2 regions of the Hydrogenispora ethanolica genome follow, and region 1 is predicted to be linked to the other one. Evidence: riboswitches for the same ligand, from Rfam matches in the RefSeq annotation. Region 1 holds a riboswitch; the other holds the start of a gene.
The links. A riboswitch is a leader RNA that binds a small molecule or an ion and turns the genes downstream of it on or off. The one in region 1 is predicted to bind FMN.
Positions count from the first base shown of each region.

Region 2: linked by a shared signal. The riboswitch ahead of EDC14_RS12630 (ABC transporter ATP-binding protein) and the one ahead of ribD (bifunctional diaminohydroxyphosphoribosylaminopyrimidine deaminase/5-amino-6-(5-phosphoribosylamino)uracil reductase RibD) in region 1 are both predicted to bind FMN.

Region 1 is NZ_SLUN01000004.1:40,989-49,343, reverse strand. It holds gene EDC14_RS04670 (hypothetical protein) at 1-5, shown strand, start outside; gene ribH (6,7-dimethyl-8-ribityllumazine synthase) at 144-605, opposite strand; gene EDC14_RS04660 (bifunctional 3,4-dihydroxy-2-butanone-4-phosphate synthase/GTP cyclohydrolase II) at 654-1,847, opposite strand; gene EDC14_RS04655 (riboflavin synthase) at 1,892-2,539, opposite strand; gene ribD (bifunctional diaminohydroxyphosphoribosylaminopyrimidine deaminase/5-amino-6-(5-phosphoribosylamino)uracil reductase RibD) at 2,524-3,684, opposite strand; FMN riboswitch at 3,807-3,923, opposite strand; gene EDC14_RS04645 (DUF4962 domain-containing protein) at 4,102-6,477, shown strand; gene deoC (deoxyribose-phosphate aldolase) at 6,573-7,247, shown strand; gene EDC14_RS04635 (dienelactone hydrolase family protein) at 7,796-8,355, opposite strand, start outside.
Region 2 is NZ_SLUN01000014.1:89,774-98,128, forward strand. It holds gene EDC14_RS12600 (AzlC family ABC transporter permease) at 1-130, shown strand, start outside; gene EDC14_RS12605 (hypothetical protein) at 196-534, shown strand; gene EDC14_RS12610 (AzlD domain-containing protein) at 600-920, shown strand; gene EDC14_RS12615 (YgjV family protein) at 951-1,472, opposite strand; gene EDC14_RS12620 (ABC transporter substrate-binding protein) at 1,620-2,618, opposite strand; gene EDC14_RS12625 (ABC transporter permease) at 2,652-3,443, opposite strand; gene EDC14_RS12630 (ABC transporter ATP-binding protein) at 3,427-4,230, opposite strand; FMN riboswitch at 4,338-4,475, opposite strand; gene EDC14_RS27565 (tetratricopeptide repeat protein) at 4,583-7,750, opposite strand.

The DNA.
Region 1 (8,355 bases):
AATAGCCGAAGCAAACCTTTGCTTTCATCATGCTTCTGCGGCATAGGCCGCAGGGTTATTTAATATTTGTCGCCAAAGCCGGTCGGAACTCATTCAGAGCTCCTACCGGCTTTTTACATTGAATCCTTACCCGAGGCCGCGTTTTAGAGCTTCCCGCTCAGATCGGCCATCTCCAGCGCGGAGATGGCCGCGTCCCAGCCTTTGTTGCCGGCCTTGGTTCCGGCCCGTTCGATGGCCTGCTCAATGCTGTCGGTGGTCAAGACGCCGAAAATTACCGGCACCCCGGTGGCCATGCCCACCGCCGCCACTCCCTTGGAGACCTCGGCCGCCACATAATCGAAATGGGGCGTGGCGCCGCGGATCACCGCCCCCAGGCAGATTACGGCGTCATACTTCCCGGACTCGGCGGCCTTTTTGGCGACCGCCGGGATCTCAAAAGCGCCCGGCACCCAGACTACCGTGATCTTTTCATCGGCGATGCCGTGCCGTTTCAGCGCGTCCTCCGCCCCGTCCAGCAGGTGCTGGGTGATGAAGCTGTTGAACCGGCTGATCACAATGGTGATCCGAAAGTCCCTGCCGCCTAAATATCCTTCGATGATGTTCATGGTCATGTATCCTCCTTTATTCGATAGCAACACAGAATCAAAAACCAATCATTCTTCCAACAAATGCCCCATCCGCTTCTGTTTGGTCTCCATATAAAATTGATTGGCCGGCCGCACCGGCACGGTTAAAGGCACCCGTTCGACGATCTCCAGGCCGTGCCCGGTCAGGCCGATCAGCTTGCGGGGATTGTTGGTGAGCAGCCGGATCTTGGTCAGACCCAAATCGCGCAGGATCTGCGCGCCCACCCCGTAGTCGCGCAGGTCGGCCTCAAAGCCCAGCGACTCGTTGGCCTCGATGGTATCCTGGCCCTGATCCTGCAGCTCATATGCCTTGAGCTTATTCAAGAGGCCGATGCCCCGGCCCTCCTGGCGCAAGTAGAGAACGACCCCGGCGCCTTCCGCCGCGATCAGCTCCATCGCCTTGCGCAACTGCTCGCCGCAGTCGCAGCGATAGGACCCCAACGCGTCCCCGGTCAGGCACTCGGAATGGACCCGCACCAGGGGAACTTTTCCTTCCAGATCGCCGTAGACCAGCGCCAGATGTTCCTGATGCCCGTAAATGGTGGCGTAGCCGTACATCTTGAAGGTCCCGTACTGGTTGGGCAGAAGCGTCTCCGCCTCGCGCCGCACCACTTGCTCCTGGGCATTGCGGTAGGCGATCAGATCGGCGACGCTGATCATCTTCAGGCCGTGGTCCGCGGCGAAACGCTCCAGATCGGGCCGGCGGGCCATGGTGCCGTCCTCGTTCAGGATCTCGCAGATCGCCCCGGCCGGTTCCAGGCCAGCCAGCCGCGCCAGGTCCACCGCGGCCTCGGTATGCCCGGCCCGGACCAGCACTCCGCCGTCCTTGGCGATCACTGGAAAGATATGCCCCGGCCGCACCAGATCGTCCGGCCCGGACTCCGGATCGGCCAGCGCCTGAATGGTCAGCGCCCGTTCCCCGGCGGAGATGCCGGTCGTGCTGTCCCGGTGATCGACCGAGATTCCGAAGGCCGTCCCCATCGACTCGGCGTTGCGGCTGACCATCGGCGGAATATTCAACCGCTGGGCCGCGGCCGCGGTGAGCGGCGCGCACAACACCCCCCGGCCGTACTTGACCATAAAGTTGACCGCCTCCGGCGTGACCTTCGCCGCCGCCATCAGCAGATCGCCTTCATTCTCGCGGTCCTCGTCGTCGACCACGATCACCATCCGGCCCAGCCGGATCTCTTCAATGGCTTCCTGAATCGTATTCATGATGATTCCTCCTTACTTCCACAGAAAAGTCACGTTATGAATGCTATTTATCAAAATCCGTGTTCCGCCAGGAACTCGACGCTGATTCCCTTGCCCCGGCCCGGCTCCTCCGCAACGGCCGCATCCCCCTGCCGCCCGTACTTGGCCAGCAGGTCGGTCTCCAGATTGACCGGGTCGCCCGCTTTAAGCCCGGGAAAGTTGGTCTCGCGGTAGGTATGGGGGATCAGGGAGACCATGAATTCGGTCCCGGCCAGCGCCTGAACGGTCAGGCTGATGCCGTTCACCACGATGGACCCTTTATGGACGATCCAGGGGGCCAATTGCTTCGGAAAGCCGATCCGGATCAGGACCGCGTTATTTTGCCGTTCGATCCGAAGGATCCGGCCGATCCCCTCGACATGGCCGCTGACCAGATGGCCGCCGAGCCGGTCGCCGAGGGCCAGGGCCGGCTCCAGGTTCACCGCCGCGCCCGGTTTCAAAAACGACAAATTGCTGCTCCGCCAGGTCTCCGGCATCACGTCGGCGCTGAACCAGCCGCCGCCCAACCGCGCGGCGGTCAGACAGACGCCGTTCACCGCCACGCTGTCGCCCAAGCGCAGGCCCTCCGCCAAATCGGTCCGGATCTTCAACCGCGCCGCCCGCGCCGTGACCTGCCGTTCCAGCACGGTTCCGACCGCTTGAATCAAACCGGTAAACATGTCGCCAACTCCTCCCGGTACGCATGGACCAACACATCATTCCCAACCCGCCGCACCCCGGCGACGGTCAACCGCGGCGCTTCCGCCAGCACCGCCACGCCCGGGCCGCCGACCACTCCTTTGGCGGTCGGGCCGCCGATGAAGAACGGCGCGTAAAACAGGTAATATTCATTGACCAGATCCGCCCGGACCAGCGAAGTGAAGACACCGGCTCCGCCTTCCGCCAGGACGGACTGCACCCCCATCCCGCCGAGGCTTTCCAGCGCGCCCGCCGGGTCCACCGCGCCGTCCCCTTCCTGCCGGATCACCCGGACGCCGGACCGGGACAGCTGTTGGATCCGCTCCGCCCCGGCCTTGCGGGTGCAAAAAACGATCAGTTGCTCCGGACTCTCCCGCACCAGTTTACTCTGATCCGGCAGACGCAGGTTGCTGTCGAAGACCACCCGCAACGGCTGGCGGACTGCCGGCCGGGCCGTCCGGTTGGTCAGTTGCGGATCGTCGGCCCGCACCGTTTCCACCCCGACCAGCACCGCCGCAACTTCCGAGCGGAGCCGGTGCACCACCCGGCGGGCCGCCGGGCCGGTGATCCACTGCGATTGGCCGGTGGCGCCGGTGATCTTGCCGTCGAGACTCATGGCGGCCTTCAGAATCACCCAGGGCCGGCCGGTCAGACAGAAGTGGAAAAAACGCCGGTTCAGCTCCAAGGCTTCCCTGCGGCCAACGCCGCCGGCCACCTTCACCCCGGCCCCGGCCAAGCGGGCGGCGCCGCCCCCGGCCACCGGATTGGGATCGGCGATGGCGTACTGGACTTCGGCGATGCCCGCCGCGATCAAAGCCTCCGAGCAGGGCGGCGTCCGCCCGAAATGATTGCAGGGCTCCAGCGTGACATAGATCGTCGCGCCGCGCGGGTCTTCGGTGCAGGAGCGCAAGGCTTCGATCTCGGCGTGCGGCAGGCCCGACCCCCGATGCCAGCCTTCGCCGATGACCCGTCCCTCCTTGACAATGACCGCGCCCACCAACGGATTGGGGCAGGTCCGCCCCTGGCCGCGCTTGCTCAGTTCCAAAGCCCGTTTCATATAGCGGCGATCCGCAGCCGCGATCCGGCTTTCCGAGATCTCCCGTTCCGAACCCGACTCGTCATTCATATTTCAAGCTTCCTCCCATCCGATCCATCCTAAACTTGCCCCCGGTGCTAAGTCTTTATCAAATAAAAAATCGACCCGGCCAATACGCTTCGGGTCGATGATGGACATCGCTGAAATTCAAGGCATACCTTCTCCCATCCAGGCTGTACTGTCGGCTTTGGAATCTCACCAAATCTGCCTCCAAAGAGGCTCGCGGGCTTTACCGCCGGCTCGGAATTGCACCGACCCCGAAGGTTATTCAATTCATAGCACGAATATTACCCTTATGATAACCGAGTTTTCGACATTCGGCAAGAGGGTTAACCATTTCCTAACAAAATAATATCCGGGAATCCCTCAACCAAAGCAACCGGCGGAACGTCTAACGCTTGACGGCGCAAACGGTTCCAACCTAAATAAATCGAGGTGTCATGCTTCATGAAACGGTTATTAAGCCTATTATTACTCCTCTTGATATGTTGGCCCGGGACCGCGATCCAAGCCGAATTTGGTTCGAATGACGCGGCGCTGGTGGCGGAACGGGTGCAATTCCTGACGCCGCGGATTCCCGGTGATCACCCGCGGCTGATGCTCACGCGATCGGAGTTGCCGGAGTTCCGGCGCTTCGTCATGGCGATGCGGCAGCGCCGGGAGTATCCGGCGGTTTTCAAGAATGTGCTGATCCCCCCGTCCGGACTGCCGCTGCCCGATGAGCCGCCCGCGCCGCACGGCAAGGGCTTCGACGGCCGCGAGATCTGGCGGAAGGGCTACCAAACCGCTTTTTACGCCGGAAGCCAGGCCCAACAATACGCCTTCTCCTACCTGCTCAGCGGCGACCCCGTCTACGGCCGGGAGGCCGCCCGCTGGCTGCTCCATCTGGCCGGCTGGGATGTGAACGGCGGGATCAATATCCGGGAGAACGACGAGGCCTTCATCCAGTCGCTCCGGCCGATGCTCTACGCCTACGATTGGGCCCACGACGCCCTGACCCCGCCCGAGCGGCGGGCCATCCTGCAAGCCTTGGACGTTCGCCTGAAGATTCTCTTCCCTCATATCACCCGCAAATTCAGTCTGGACCGGCCGACGCCGCCCGATAATTCCCTGAGCCATCCGCTGCGTTTCATCTCGACCCTGGGCATCGCCGGATTGGTGCTTTATCAGGACCTGCCCGAGGCCCCGACCTATCTGGCCTGGGCCTATGAGTATTATCTGCGCCGCTTCCCGGTCTGGGGCGGCGCCGACGGCGGCTGGTCCGAGGGCTTAAACTATTGGGCCACCGCCACCAATCAGCATTTTCAATTCCTGGACGCGATGCAGGCGCTGAACCTGACGGAGATCCTGCAAAAACCCTTTTTCCGGAACACCGGCTATTTCGCCCTCTACAACCTGGAGCCTTTCCCGGCTTCCTCCTTCGGCGACCTCTGCAACGTTATGGCGCCCAATCCCAATATCGCGCTGATCTTCGAAAAGCTGGCCCTGTTTTATCAGGACCCGTACTTCCTACAGTATTTCCGGACCATCTTCGAACGCTATCCCAGCGGCCGGGATTATTACCAGTTCTCCTACTTCGATACCCTCTTCCAGCTCTACCGCAAGGATCAGAGCCAGCTGGCGCCGCGCAGCCTGGCGGAACTGCCGCGCAGCCGTTTCTTCCGGGATATCGGCTGGGTGGCCATGCATTCGGCTCTCGGCGGCCGGGACGATATCATGCTGGGTTTCAAGAGTAGCCCCTACGGATCGGCCAGCCACAGCTTCTCCGATCAGAACAGCCTGGTGCTGAATGCCTTCGGCGAGCCGCTGGCGATCTCCTCCGGCTACCGGGAATGGTATGACAGCCCCCATCATCTCGGCTGGACCCGCACCACCCGGTCCAAGAACGCCGTCCTCTTCGGCGGGGAGGGCCAGCCGGTCAAAGACGCTTCGGCCACGGGAACGATCCGCCGTTTTTACACCGGGCCCGGCTTCGACTTCGCCAGCGGCGACGCCACGCCGGCTTACCGGAAAGCCGGCGCGCGGCAGGCGCTACGTCACGTGCTCTTCGTGGACCGGCGCTATTTTATCGTCTTTGACGAACTGCAGTCCGGGGCGCCCGTCTCTTATCAATGGTTGCTGCATGCCAAGGAACCCTTCGCCATTGTTCCGGCGCAAGGGACAGCGACCATGGAGCGCCATCAAGCCGGACTGCGGGTCATGTTCCTGGAACCGGAACCGGGCCAGTTGGATTTCAGCCAAACCGACCGTTTCAGCGTACCGGTGGATCCCCACTTTGCCGCCAAGCTGCCTCCGGAATGGCATCTCACGGTCGCGGCCGAGCGACCGCAAACGGCCCGCGACTTTCTGACGCTGCTCCAACCCTACCGGCTGCCCCGGGAAACGGCCCCGGCAGTCCGGGTCGAGCAACGGGACTCTGGCTACCGGTTGATGGTGGCCGATCATTCCCGTCAAGATCAGATCATGCTGACCAAAGAAGGCCGCGCCGAATTCAAAACGGAACGAGGCCGGTTGCACGGCAAAGCCGGGGTGATTACCACCGCCGCCGGCAAGCCGGTCAAGTTCCTGCTGATCGACGGCCGGCTGCTGCAGGGCGCCGGTCTGGAGCTGGAAGCTTCGCGAGCCCTTTCGCTGGAGGGCGCTTTCAGCGCCGCCGGGCTGCGGCTGTCGGCGAGCGTCCCCGGCGTCACGGAACTGCGAATCCGTTTGCCTTTCGTCCCCCAGGCGATCTCCGGGATACCCGGGGCCGATTGGCGGTTTGACCGGGAGACGCAATGCCTGTTTCTGAAATTGACGCGGGATGGAACCATCCAGATTCAGTAAAACTGTTTCCGGAACCGACAGGAAATAGGCAAAGGAGAAGCGAATATCCTTCGCAAGAGATCCAAAGCAAATCCGCGCAAAGGAAGGTCATGCTGATGAGCCAAATTTCAGCCCAACAACTGGCGGCCATGATTGACCATACCATTCTGAAACCCGAGGCCGAGCGGGTTCAGATCATCAATCTCTGTGAAGAAGCCCGCCAGCACCATTTCTGCTCGGTCTGCGTCAACCCGGTCTGGGTCGCCGATGCCGCCGAACTGCTGCAGGATACCTCCGTCAAGGTCTGTACCGTCATCGGCTTCCCGCTGGGCGCCAACACCCCCAAAGTGAAGGCGTTCGAGGCCGCCGCCGCGGTCGCCGAAGGCGCCACCGAAGTCGACATGGTGATCAACGTCGGTGCGCTCAAATCCGGCCTGCTGGGACTGGTCCGGGATGAGATCAAGGCGGTGGTGGATGCCGCGGCCGGACGGGCGCTGGTCAAAGTGATCCTGGAGACCGCGTTGCTCACCGAGACCGAAAAGATCACCGCCTGCCATCTGACTGTGGAAGCGGGCGCTCAATTCGTCAAGACCTCCACCGGTTTCGGTCCCGGCGGCGCCACCGTGGCCGACATCGCCCTGATGCGGCGGGCCGTCGGACCGGATTTCGGCGTGAAAGCCTCGGGCGGGGTCCGCGATCTCCCCACCGCCCTGGCGATGATCGAAGCCGGCGCCAGCCGCATCGGCACCAGCTCGGGAATTAAGCTTATCGCGGGCTTGAATCCCTCGTAACGGGTGCCGCGGTTTAAGCCACGGGATTGCGGCCGGATGAAGGACCTTTAGGTCCGCTCCGGAATGGCGCCGCCATGTCAGGGATGATCTTCCGTCCAACTCGGATCTTCTTCATCCTTGTTAGGATGAAAGCCATCCTTGGAAGGGATGCCGCGATCCTTTCAAGGGATCTTGCGATCCATGTTAGGAATGCTATGATCCGTGTCAAGGATGGTCTTCATCCTTGTAAGGGATCCCCTGATCCTTTCAGAGGATCCCTTGATCCTTTCTTCCCGAAGGGTCATCCTAGCATCCCGGAGGTTCCGGGACAAAGAACCAAACCTTCGGGATGCTTCCTCAAGACGCATACCTGCATCTTCAATGTTCATCCTGGCTTCCCGAAGAACCATCCTTCTTTCCCCGGGTCTTGAGGAAGCGGGACCAAGCCGCAAAGAAGCTTCCCCAAGGCCCGGGGAAGCCGGACCGAACCCCGGACCGCGCAAAAGGCTGCCCCGAAATTACTTTTGGGACAGCCTTTTTGACATTTTAGCCATTTTTCAATACGAGCTTTAGCCAATCTCCCCCAGGAAACGTTGGAGCAGCCCTTCCGCGCGAGCGGCTGACGCTTGATGGTACCGGGCCGAGAACGGGTCGGCAAAGCCGTGCGCTCCCGCGAAGACATGACACTCCACCTTCGGCCGGTGATTCAGGGTCTCCACCAGTTCCGCCACTGTAAAACCCGGCTCGGTCTCGGGGAAAAAGAGCAAAACCGGGCACTCCGGCCGGACTGCCGCAAAGTCGCGGATCCGCGAACCGTAATACCCCACCGCGCCCCGCACGCCAAGCTCGCTGCAGCGCCAGGCCACCGTCGCTCCGGCGCTGAATCCCATCAGGTACAGCGCATCGTACCGGGGCAATTGGTCGAGGATGATCCGGCGCGCCTCCTGATAAGCTTTCTCAAAGCCCACCTCGTTCAGGAAATAGGCGTAAGCCTCGGCCGCCGCCTCATATTCAAAGGGCTCCCGGCCGAGCAGGTTGGGGCAGAGCACTTCGTATCCTTCCCGCCGCAGCCTTTCGGCCCGCCATTCCATGTGGCGGTTGACGCCGTAAATCTCATGCAGCAAAATGA
Region 2 (8,355 bases), on a different contig from region 1:
CGCCGCCCTGATCGCTAGCGCCGTCGGATACCTGGCCGAACGGCGCGGCGTTAAGCCGGAGGCTTCCCGGCAAGCAGCGTGCTCGAACACAGACCGGACGGGAGCGGTGGATGAAGCCGGGTGGGGATGAAAGCAATTCATTTCAGGCAACTCATGATGGCAGCGCCGGGAACGGCGGAATGGGGGTGAGATGGTATGAACGAGCGGAAGATCATTTTTCAAGCGGCCCAGCCCAGGGACAGCGCGGCGATCTGGCGTTTGCTCCACGCCAATAGCCGGGGGTGGGACAAAGAACGGATTGAGGATAATTTGAGCCGGCTTTATCTGCTTTTTGCCGGGGATAAGCTGCTGGGGGTCCTATGCGGAGAGGGAGGCGCCGGGGAAACCCTGATTCATTGGATCGAGGTCCACCCGCTCTTTCCGGAGCGAGCCGTCGCCGAAATCATGATCCGCGAGTACCGGGAGATTTATTGGCGGACAGTTCCCCAAACCCTCCGCCGCCTGGAATGCAATCTGGGGACCGGTGGTCCGTGAGCGGAGCGGTCCGGAAAAACGGCGGCGGGGAATTCCGCCCCAAAAACGTCAGGAGTTGAGTCGAGTTGAATCAGGAGATCGTCATCATCATTGCCGGCGCCGCGCTGGCCACTTATGCCACCCGTTTCCCGCTGCTGGTCTTCGACGGCGCCAAAAAGCTGCCCCCGGGATTCGGCAAGTATTTGAGCTTCATCGCTCCGGCGGTGCTGACCGCCTTGATTGCTCCGGCCATCCTGGTGAAGCAGGGAACGGTCCAGTTCAACTGGGCCAATTCTTATCTGCCGGCCGCGTTTCTGAGTGCGGTGGCCGCTTATTATGGCAAAAACCCGCTCCTGGCAGTGGTGACCGGCGTGGCGTCGGTTGCGCTCCTGGTCTGCCTCGGCTAACTCCGGGCGCAACCGGGCGGCCGGACGGGACTACTTGCGGCCGGCGGCGGGCCGGGCGAAATCGAAGCGGATCAGCGCGGCGGCGAGGGAGATGATGTTAAAAACCTCGGTCATCATTCCGGGGATGGAGCCGGAGAGCAGATTATACGTGAACCAGCATGGCGGGGAGATCAGCATGATCAGCCGGATCCATTTGGGATCTTTCATCCAGAAGCTGATGGTCCCGGCGATCATCCCGGTCATCGGCAATAAGCTGTAATAGCCTTTCCAGGTCCAAACGGTGCTGGCGATATAGGCAGCGATGAAGAAATACAGCCAGAACCGGCCGCCGCTCCCTTTCTGGTCCTGCTGATAAAAGACGCCGTTGCGGACCGCGCCCAGCAGGTTCATGACCGAGCCGGTGAATGCCCCCAGCAGAAAGAAGTGGCAGAGGTAGGCGAGGGACGCCAGAATCTGATAGAAGAGAATGCCCTGTTTCTGTTTGTTTTGAAATGAAACGAACGCTAGAATGAGTCCCACAAAACCAATCCCTTGAATCATCCAGTCCTTCATCGGTTTCCTCCCTGAAGACCGCGCTTTGTCTTTGTAAAAGAGTTATAATAAACCCGGCTGAAAGCCGGAAGGATCATAACGATTGTTTGAAGCAAGTGATAAAGTCTTTAAAAACTTTTTCCGCTCGAATTGAATTTGAAAGAGACTTTACCTGGCTTCTAAAAACTGCTGCTGCAGCAGGCGCCGCACCGGCGTTGTTTTTTTGATCAGGCCCAGTTCCAGCATGAGCCGTTGCGATTCGTCCCAGGCTTTGGGGTCGGAACGGCCCAATCCGTGTTGCCGGGTATAATCATTTTCCCACAATTTCAAGGATTCGTACAGCACCTGTTTTTCGATGCGCTGCTGGTCCCGGCCTAATTCCGGGAGGTATTTCAGGCAGATGGCGAAGGTCTGGTCGGGTTCGTCCAGCGCATAGCGCATGCCTTTCTGCGTGGCTCGGACCATCTTGCGGAGCAGCTCCGGCGAACGTTTCAATTGGCCTTCCCCGGTGACCAGGCCGTGCCCGACCAGGTTGAGGTAATCCCAGGAAGCGATCACGTTCACCGCTTGACCGGCGGCGCGCAGCTTCACCGGCTCATTGTTGGCGAAACCGACCACGGCGTCGACTTTGCCCGCGGTCAGCGAGGGAATCTGGGTATATCCCACATCCACCAGCTGGACCTGGGACTCGGCCACGCCGGCTTTCTTCAGAATGGCCTTGATCGCCAGCAGGTTCGTCCCGTAGAGCGGCAGGCCGATCCGTTTGCCGATCAGGTCCCGGGGACTCTTGATCCCGGAGTCCGCCTTGGCGACGATGGCCGGCGGAAATTTGGCATAGAGCGTCAATAGATAGCTGACCGGGATCCCTTGGGCCCGGGCGGTGATCACCTGATCGCCGCCGGCGACCGCCAGATCCAATTGGCCGGCCGCCACCAGCTGCAAGGCGTCGATGTCCATCCGGTAATCGAACTTGACCTCCAGGCCCTCCTCCCGGAAATAGCCCCGTTCCTGCGCCACGTACCAGGGGGCAAACTGAACGTTGGGAATATAGGTCATGCCGATGGTCAGGGTCCGGGGGCGCGGCTTCGCCAGCCCCAGGGAAGCGGCTCCGAGGAGCACGGCCAAAAGCAGCATGCCGAGGGCCCATGGGGACGAAAGTTTCTTCATCATTTTCAACCTCCACCGTTTCGAGCTATAAGTTCAGCGCTGACGCTTCCAGGGCATCAGCCAGTATTCCAATCCGGCCAGCAGCAAGTAGAAACTGATTCCCAGCAGGGCCAGGATGATCAGGGCCACAAAGATCAGCGGCGTGTCGAACGAGCCGCGGGCGAAATTCACCAGATATCCCAGGCCCTTGCCGGCGCCGGAGAATTCGCCGACCACCGCGCCGATGACCGAGAGCGTCATCCCCAGCTTCAGACCGCCGAAGAGCACCGGCAGGGCGGAGGGGAACTCCAGCTTCCAGAAGATCTCCCGCGGCCCGGCCCCCATGATGGTGAGCAGTTCTTTGAGGCGGGGATCGACCTCGCGCAGTCCGATCACGCCATTGGTGAGAATGGGGAAGAAGGCCACCAGGGCGGCGATGAGCAGCTTCGAAGTGATGCCGAAGCCGAACCAGATCACCAGGAGCGGCGCCAGCGCGACGATGGGGACCGCCTGGATCCCCACGATGTACGGGGTAAGCAGCTGATCCAGCGCCGGATGGCGCGCCAGCAGGTAGCTGAGGGGCAGCGCGGTCAGCGCCGCCAAGCCGAAACCGCCCAAGGCCTCGCTGAAGGTCATCAGGAAATGGCCGGCCAGCCGGCCGCCGCGGATGAATTCGAGCAGGCGGCTCCAGACTTCGGCCGGCGCGGGCAGAATGAACGGTTCATAGAAACCGGCCAGGAATTGCCAGAAGAGCAGGAAGACCAGTCCTCCGGCGACGGCCGGCCAATAGCTGGAATGCCGCCGCGTCTCCGGCGGCGGGTTGCCGGGTTTATCGGCCATTGCCATGATAATCGCTCCAACCTTGTTCCAAGAGTTCTTGCACCGCTCCGACCAGACTGCCGAAGGCCGGGGTGCCCAAAAGCTTCAGCGTCCGCTGGGCCGGGAGATCAATGGCGACGCTGCCCAGGATGCGGCCGGGCTTTTCGCCCATGACCACCACCGCCTGGGAGAGGAAGACCGCTTCGAAAATATTGTGGGTCACCATCAAAACAGTGATGCCGGTCCGGCGCTGAATCCGCAGCAGCTCCAAATGGAGCTGGTTGCGGGAGATATCGTCCAGCGCGGCGAAGGGTTCGTCCAGCAGCAGCAGGCGCGCCTGGCCCACCAGCGCCCGGGCCAGGGCGACCCGCTGGCGCATGCCCCCGGAAAGCTGGTGCGGGTATTTGTCGGCCACGCCGGTGAGGTTGACCAGGTCCAACGCGGCATAGGCTTTTTGGTCCATGGCCGCCTCGTCGGCCCGGGGGCCGAGTTCCAGCGGCAGGCGGACATTGGCCAGGACATTCCGCCAGGGGAGCAACGAAGCCTCCTGCGGCACGAAGCTCAGCTGGGACCAGCCGGCGATCTGCCGCTCGCCGAAGACGGTGATGCTCCCGGAGGTGGGAGTCAGGACGCCGGCGATCAGCCGCAACAGGGTCGATTTGCCGCAGCCGCTGGGACCGACCAGGCTGATGAAATCGCCTTCCCGGACCGTCAGGTCGACGGCCGCCAATTCGGGGGGCTGGTCGCTCTGGTAAGCCAGGCTGACTTGGTTCACTTCAATAGCTGTTTGAGGCAGTGGAGTCAATTCTGTCATCACGCACCTGAAAAAATGAGATTATGGCCGGTCCGGCTTTGAGAGGTAACGAAGCCCTCGCAAAAATAAAAACGCCCGAAGCTCGCTTCAGGGCGTTTGGTTATCCAATTTGCCTTCTCTCATCCGGACTGTACCGTCGGTTCTGGAATCGCACCAGATCAGCCGTTAGGCTCGTGGACTCGGGGGTTAACCCACTACCACCGGTCGGGAATTGGACTCTGCCGCACCCTGCCCTGAAGGAGATATTCAATTTGGGTTGCGAATTCTACGAATTCATTGTACTCTCCGGGCGGGCGGTTGTAAAGGGGCGCGGCCGGTTTGTTACCTATTTTTGACGATCCGGGACCGCCCCTCACCCGAGTAGATCTTCAAAGTCGGGATCGCCGCGATAAGCTTCGAAGTCAGGGTCGGAGCGGGCGAGCTCCAGGTTGGCCGGGTTCAGCCGGATGGCCGCCTTCAGGTGTTCCAGCGACTTGGCCTTGTTGCCCTGGAGCGCCCAACAGCGGGCCAGGTGATAATGGGCTTCGTCCGAATCCGGATCGACCTCCAGCGCCTGGTAGTAGCTGTGCAAGGCTTTGTCGATCCGCCCCAGCTGCTGGTGGATGAGGCCCCGCAGGTTCCAGGCTTCCGCATCGTCCGGGTCCAGCTGGAGCGATTTCTCGATATAAAAGATTGCCTCCGCGGCGCGGTCCAGCCGGCACAGGACATAGCCCTTGTAGAACCAGGCCCGGGCGCTTTCGGTGCCGATCTCCAGGGCCCGGTCGCAGGCTGCCAGGGCCTCGGCGGCGCGGCCCAGTTCCGCCAGGAGGCAGCCCTTGAGCGCCCAGGCTTCCACCAGCCCCGGCTCGAGGTCGTGGGCCCTGGCGTAGGCGGCCACCGCTTCCTCTTTCAAACCCAGCCCGCCGAGGACCAAGGCTTTATAGAACCAGAATTGGCCGACTTCCGGCCCCAAGGCGATGGCGTTTTCGAAAGCGTTCAGCGCCGCCCGGAAATCCCGCAGCTCATAGTGGAGAATGCCCTTGAAGTACCAGGCCAGACTGTTGGCGGGATCGGCTCCGATGGCCCGGTCGATGGCGGCTAGGGCCTCGGCGGGCCGCTGCATGACGCGGAGCAGGTTGCTCTGGAAGAGCCAGCCCTTGCTGAAGCCGGGGTCATTCTCCAGGACTTGTGCGAAGGCCGCGCCGGCCTGGTCGAGGAGGCCCCGCTCCTGGAGGATGATGCCCAGATAAAAGCGGGCTTCCTGTGAATCCGGGTCGCAGCGGAGCGCCGCCTCCAGCGCCGCCAGGGCTTCGTCGTCGCATTCCAGTTCGTAGAGGGTCTTTCCTTTATAGAACCAGATCTCGCCATTGCGCGGGTCGAGCTCCGAGGCTTTGTCCAGCGCCGCGATGGCTTCGTCGTTCCGGTTCAGATCGGCCAGGAGCATTCCTTTGATATGCCAGGCCCGGCAGTGCGGATCGATCTCCACGGCCTGATTCAGCGCGACCAGCGCTTCCTCGAAACGTTCCAGCCCGATGAGGGCCAGAGCCTTCCAGAGCCAGGGTTCGGCCGCTCCCGGCTGCAACCGGAGCGCGCGGTCGAGGGCGGCCAACGCCTCGGCGCGCCGGCCGGTATGGAGCAGCGCCTTGCCCAGGCCGGTCCAGGCCTCGGCGGAGTCGGGAGTCAGTTGCACCGCGCGTTCCAGCGCCTTTTGGGCCGGCTCCGGTTGGTTCCGTTCCAAATGGAGCCGGCCCATGGTCTCCCAGACCAGCGGGGGCAGATCCGGCGCGGCCGCGGCCGCCCGGTCGAAGAGGGCCAGGGCTTCGTCCTCCCGCTGCAGTTCGGCCAGGATAAAACCTTTTAAACATAGGGCCTCGGGCGAATCCGGCTCCAGCTCCAGCGCCCGGTCGAAGGCGGTCAGCGCCGCGTCGGGTTGGCCCAACTGATCGAGGACGACTCCTTTTTGCTTCCAGAATTCCGCCTGGGGGTCGGCGGCCAGGGCCTGCTCGACGAGGGGCAGGGCCTCTTGGTAGCGCTCCAGCTTGAGGAGCAGACGGATCTGGGCCTGCCGGACGGAGGCGCTGGGCGCGATGGCCAGCGCCCGGTCGAAGGCCAGCAGCGCCTCGCCGTCCCGGCCCAGATCGGCCAGGATTTCGCCCCGGATCTGCCACGCGCCGGAGGCTCCGGGCTGGATCTCCAGCGCCCGCTCCACCGCGCGCAACGCCGCCGGGCCGTCGTTTAACGCCCGCAGGACTCCCGCCCGGGCCAGCCATAATCCGGTGGAGCCCGGCTCCGTCTCGACGACCCGGTCGAGGGCCAGAAGCGCCTCGTCGAAGCGGGCCAGATCGGCCAGGAGCAATCCTTTGAGAAAGAGCGCCTTGCCCCGCAGCGGATCGCCGGGCGGGACCCGGTCCAGCGCCGCCAGGGCCTCGCCGGGCCGTTTCAGCTTGCGGAGCATCCGCCCCTGATCCAGCCAGGCCTCGCTGTAGTCCGGCCGGCGGCTGGTGGCTTGCTCGCAGGCGGCCAGGGCGTCGGCGGTCCGCCCCAGCCGGTTGAGGAGCCTGGACCGGGCATGCCACAGCTCCGGCTGCCCGGGAGCGAGGGACAGCGACTGTTCATAGACGGCCAAAGCGTCTTGGTCCCGGCCCAGCAGCGCCAGGATGCGGCCCCGCTCCCGCAGGACTGCGCCCTCGGACGGAGCGAGCGCCGCCGCCCGGTCGTAGCTGGCGAGCGCTTCCGGGAGGCGCTCCATTTGGGCCAGCAGGCTGCCGTGGTCCGCCCAGACGAGGGCATCGGACCCGGACAGTTTTACGGCTTCCTCCAGTGCCGCCAGCGCCTCGGGGCGCCGCCCCAGCCGGGCCAGGCACATTCCCATGCCGTGCCAGGGTAGGCAGTGCGGTTTTTTGACCTGCTCCGCCTTGCGGCGGGCTTTTTCAAAATAAGCTAGAGCCCGCGCGGGTTGATTTCGATAGTAAAGGTCGAGGCCGCGGCCGAGGCATTCGGCCATGGTCAGCTCGGCGCCCAGCCATTCCAGCAGTTCGATGGTTTGACCGAGGCTGGCGTAATGCGCTTGCAGTTCCGGCGGGGCCGGTTCGCTGAGCCGGTCGGCGACTGCCGCCTGTAGTTCTGGGCCGGTGCGCTGCCGCAAGGCGCGGATCAGCGCCGCCAAGGGGCTCTCGATCAAGGCCGCCCGGCTGGCTGCCTGATCGGCCAGGACCGCGGCATTGCGGGCAACCCGGCCGATCCGCCGCAGCGCCCGGCGTCCGCTGCGGTAGAGGAGATAGGCGCAGCCAGCGCCGGCCCCGGCCAATAACGCCAGCGCGGCGGCGAAGAGCCCGAGCGTCCAGCGGGAGAGGTTCAGCGGCGGCAGCGGCCGTTGATACCAGGGCGGGCTTGGCGCGGCGGCTGACGCAGCGCCGGCCGGTGGCTGGCCCGCCGCAGCCAGCGCGGCCCCGCCGGATTGGGCCAGGCAACTCCGGGCCGATCCGCCGCCCCAAGCGGCGCAAAGCAAGAGGATGAGGGCAAAAATGCACCATTTTCGCATGAAATCGCACCAACCCGTCCGGAAATGTCTTATCGCATTTTGATAAAGCGTAAACGGCTTTGTTCGCGAAAAGCGCTGAGGCGTTCGCGCTTTTCACTCCAAACCCGTTAACACTTTGGCAAAATGCTGTATTACAATATATCGTTTTCCGGGCAGAACATGCCATCGGGGAACGGCGGCGGAATCAGCGAAGCCGGCGGGAGCTGGCGCAAAAGCGGTACCGCCCCCGGTCCCGGCTGCCGGAGAAAGAGCGGACGAGCCGGAATGAACGTGGTTACTCCCGGAAATTGGAATTCCAATCCGGCCCATTGAAAATTCCGGCCGTCGCAGCGAATTTGCAGTCCCGGAAATCGCCACGGCCGTCCCGACCGGCCCATTGAAAATTCCGGCCGTCGCAGCGAATTTGCAGTCCCGGAAATCGCCACGGCCGTCCCGAAAATGGCCTTGGCAGCCTTGTCAAACCAATTGGAAACCCTGGAAAATGAAGTAGCGGCCCTGCCGGTGGAGCTGGACCTTTTGGAAAATACCATTCCGGTCCCGCCGATCGCATTTCCGGAACCGGAAAGTAGAATAGCGGCGGTATTGATGGAAATTGCCACTGGAAA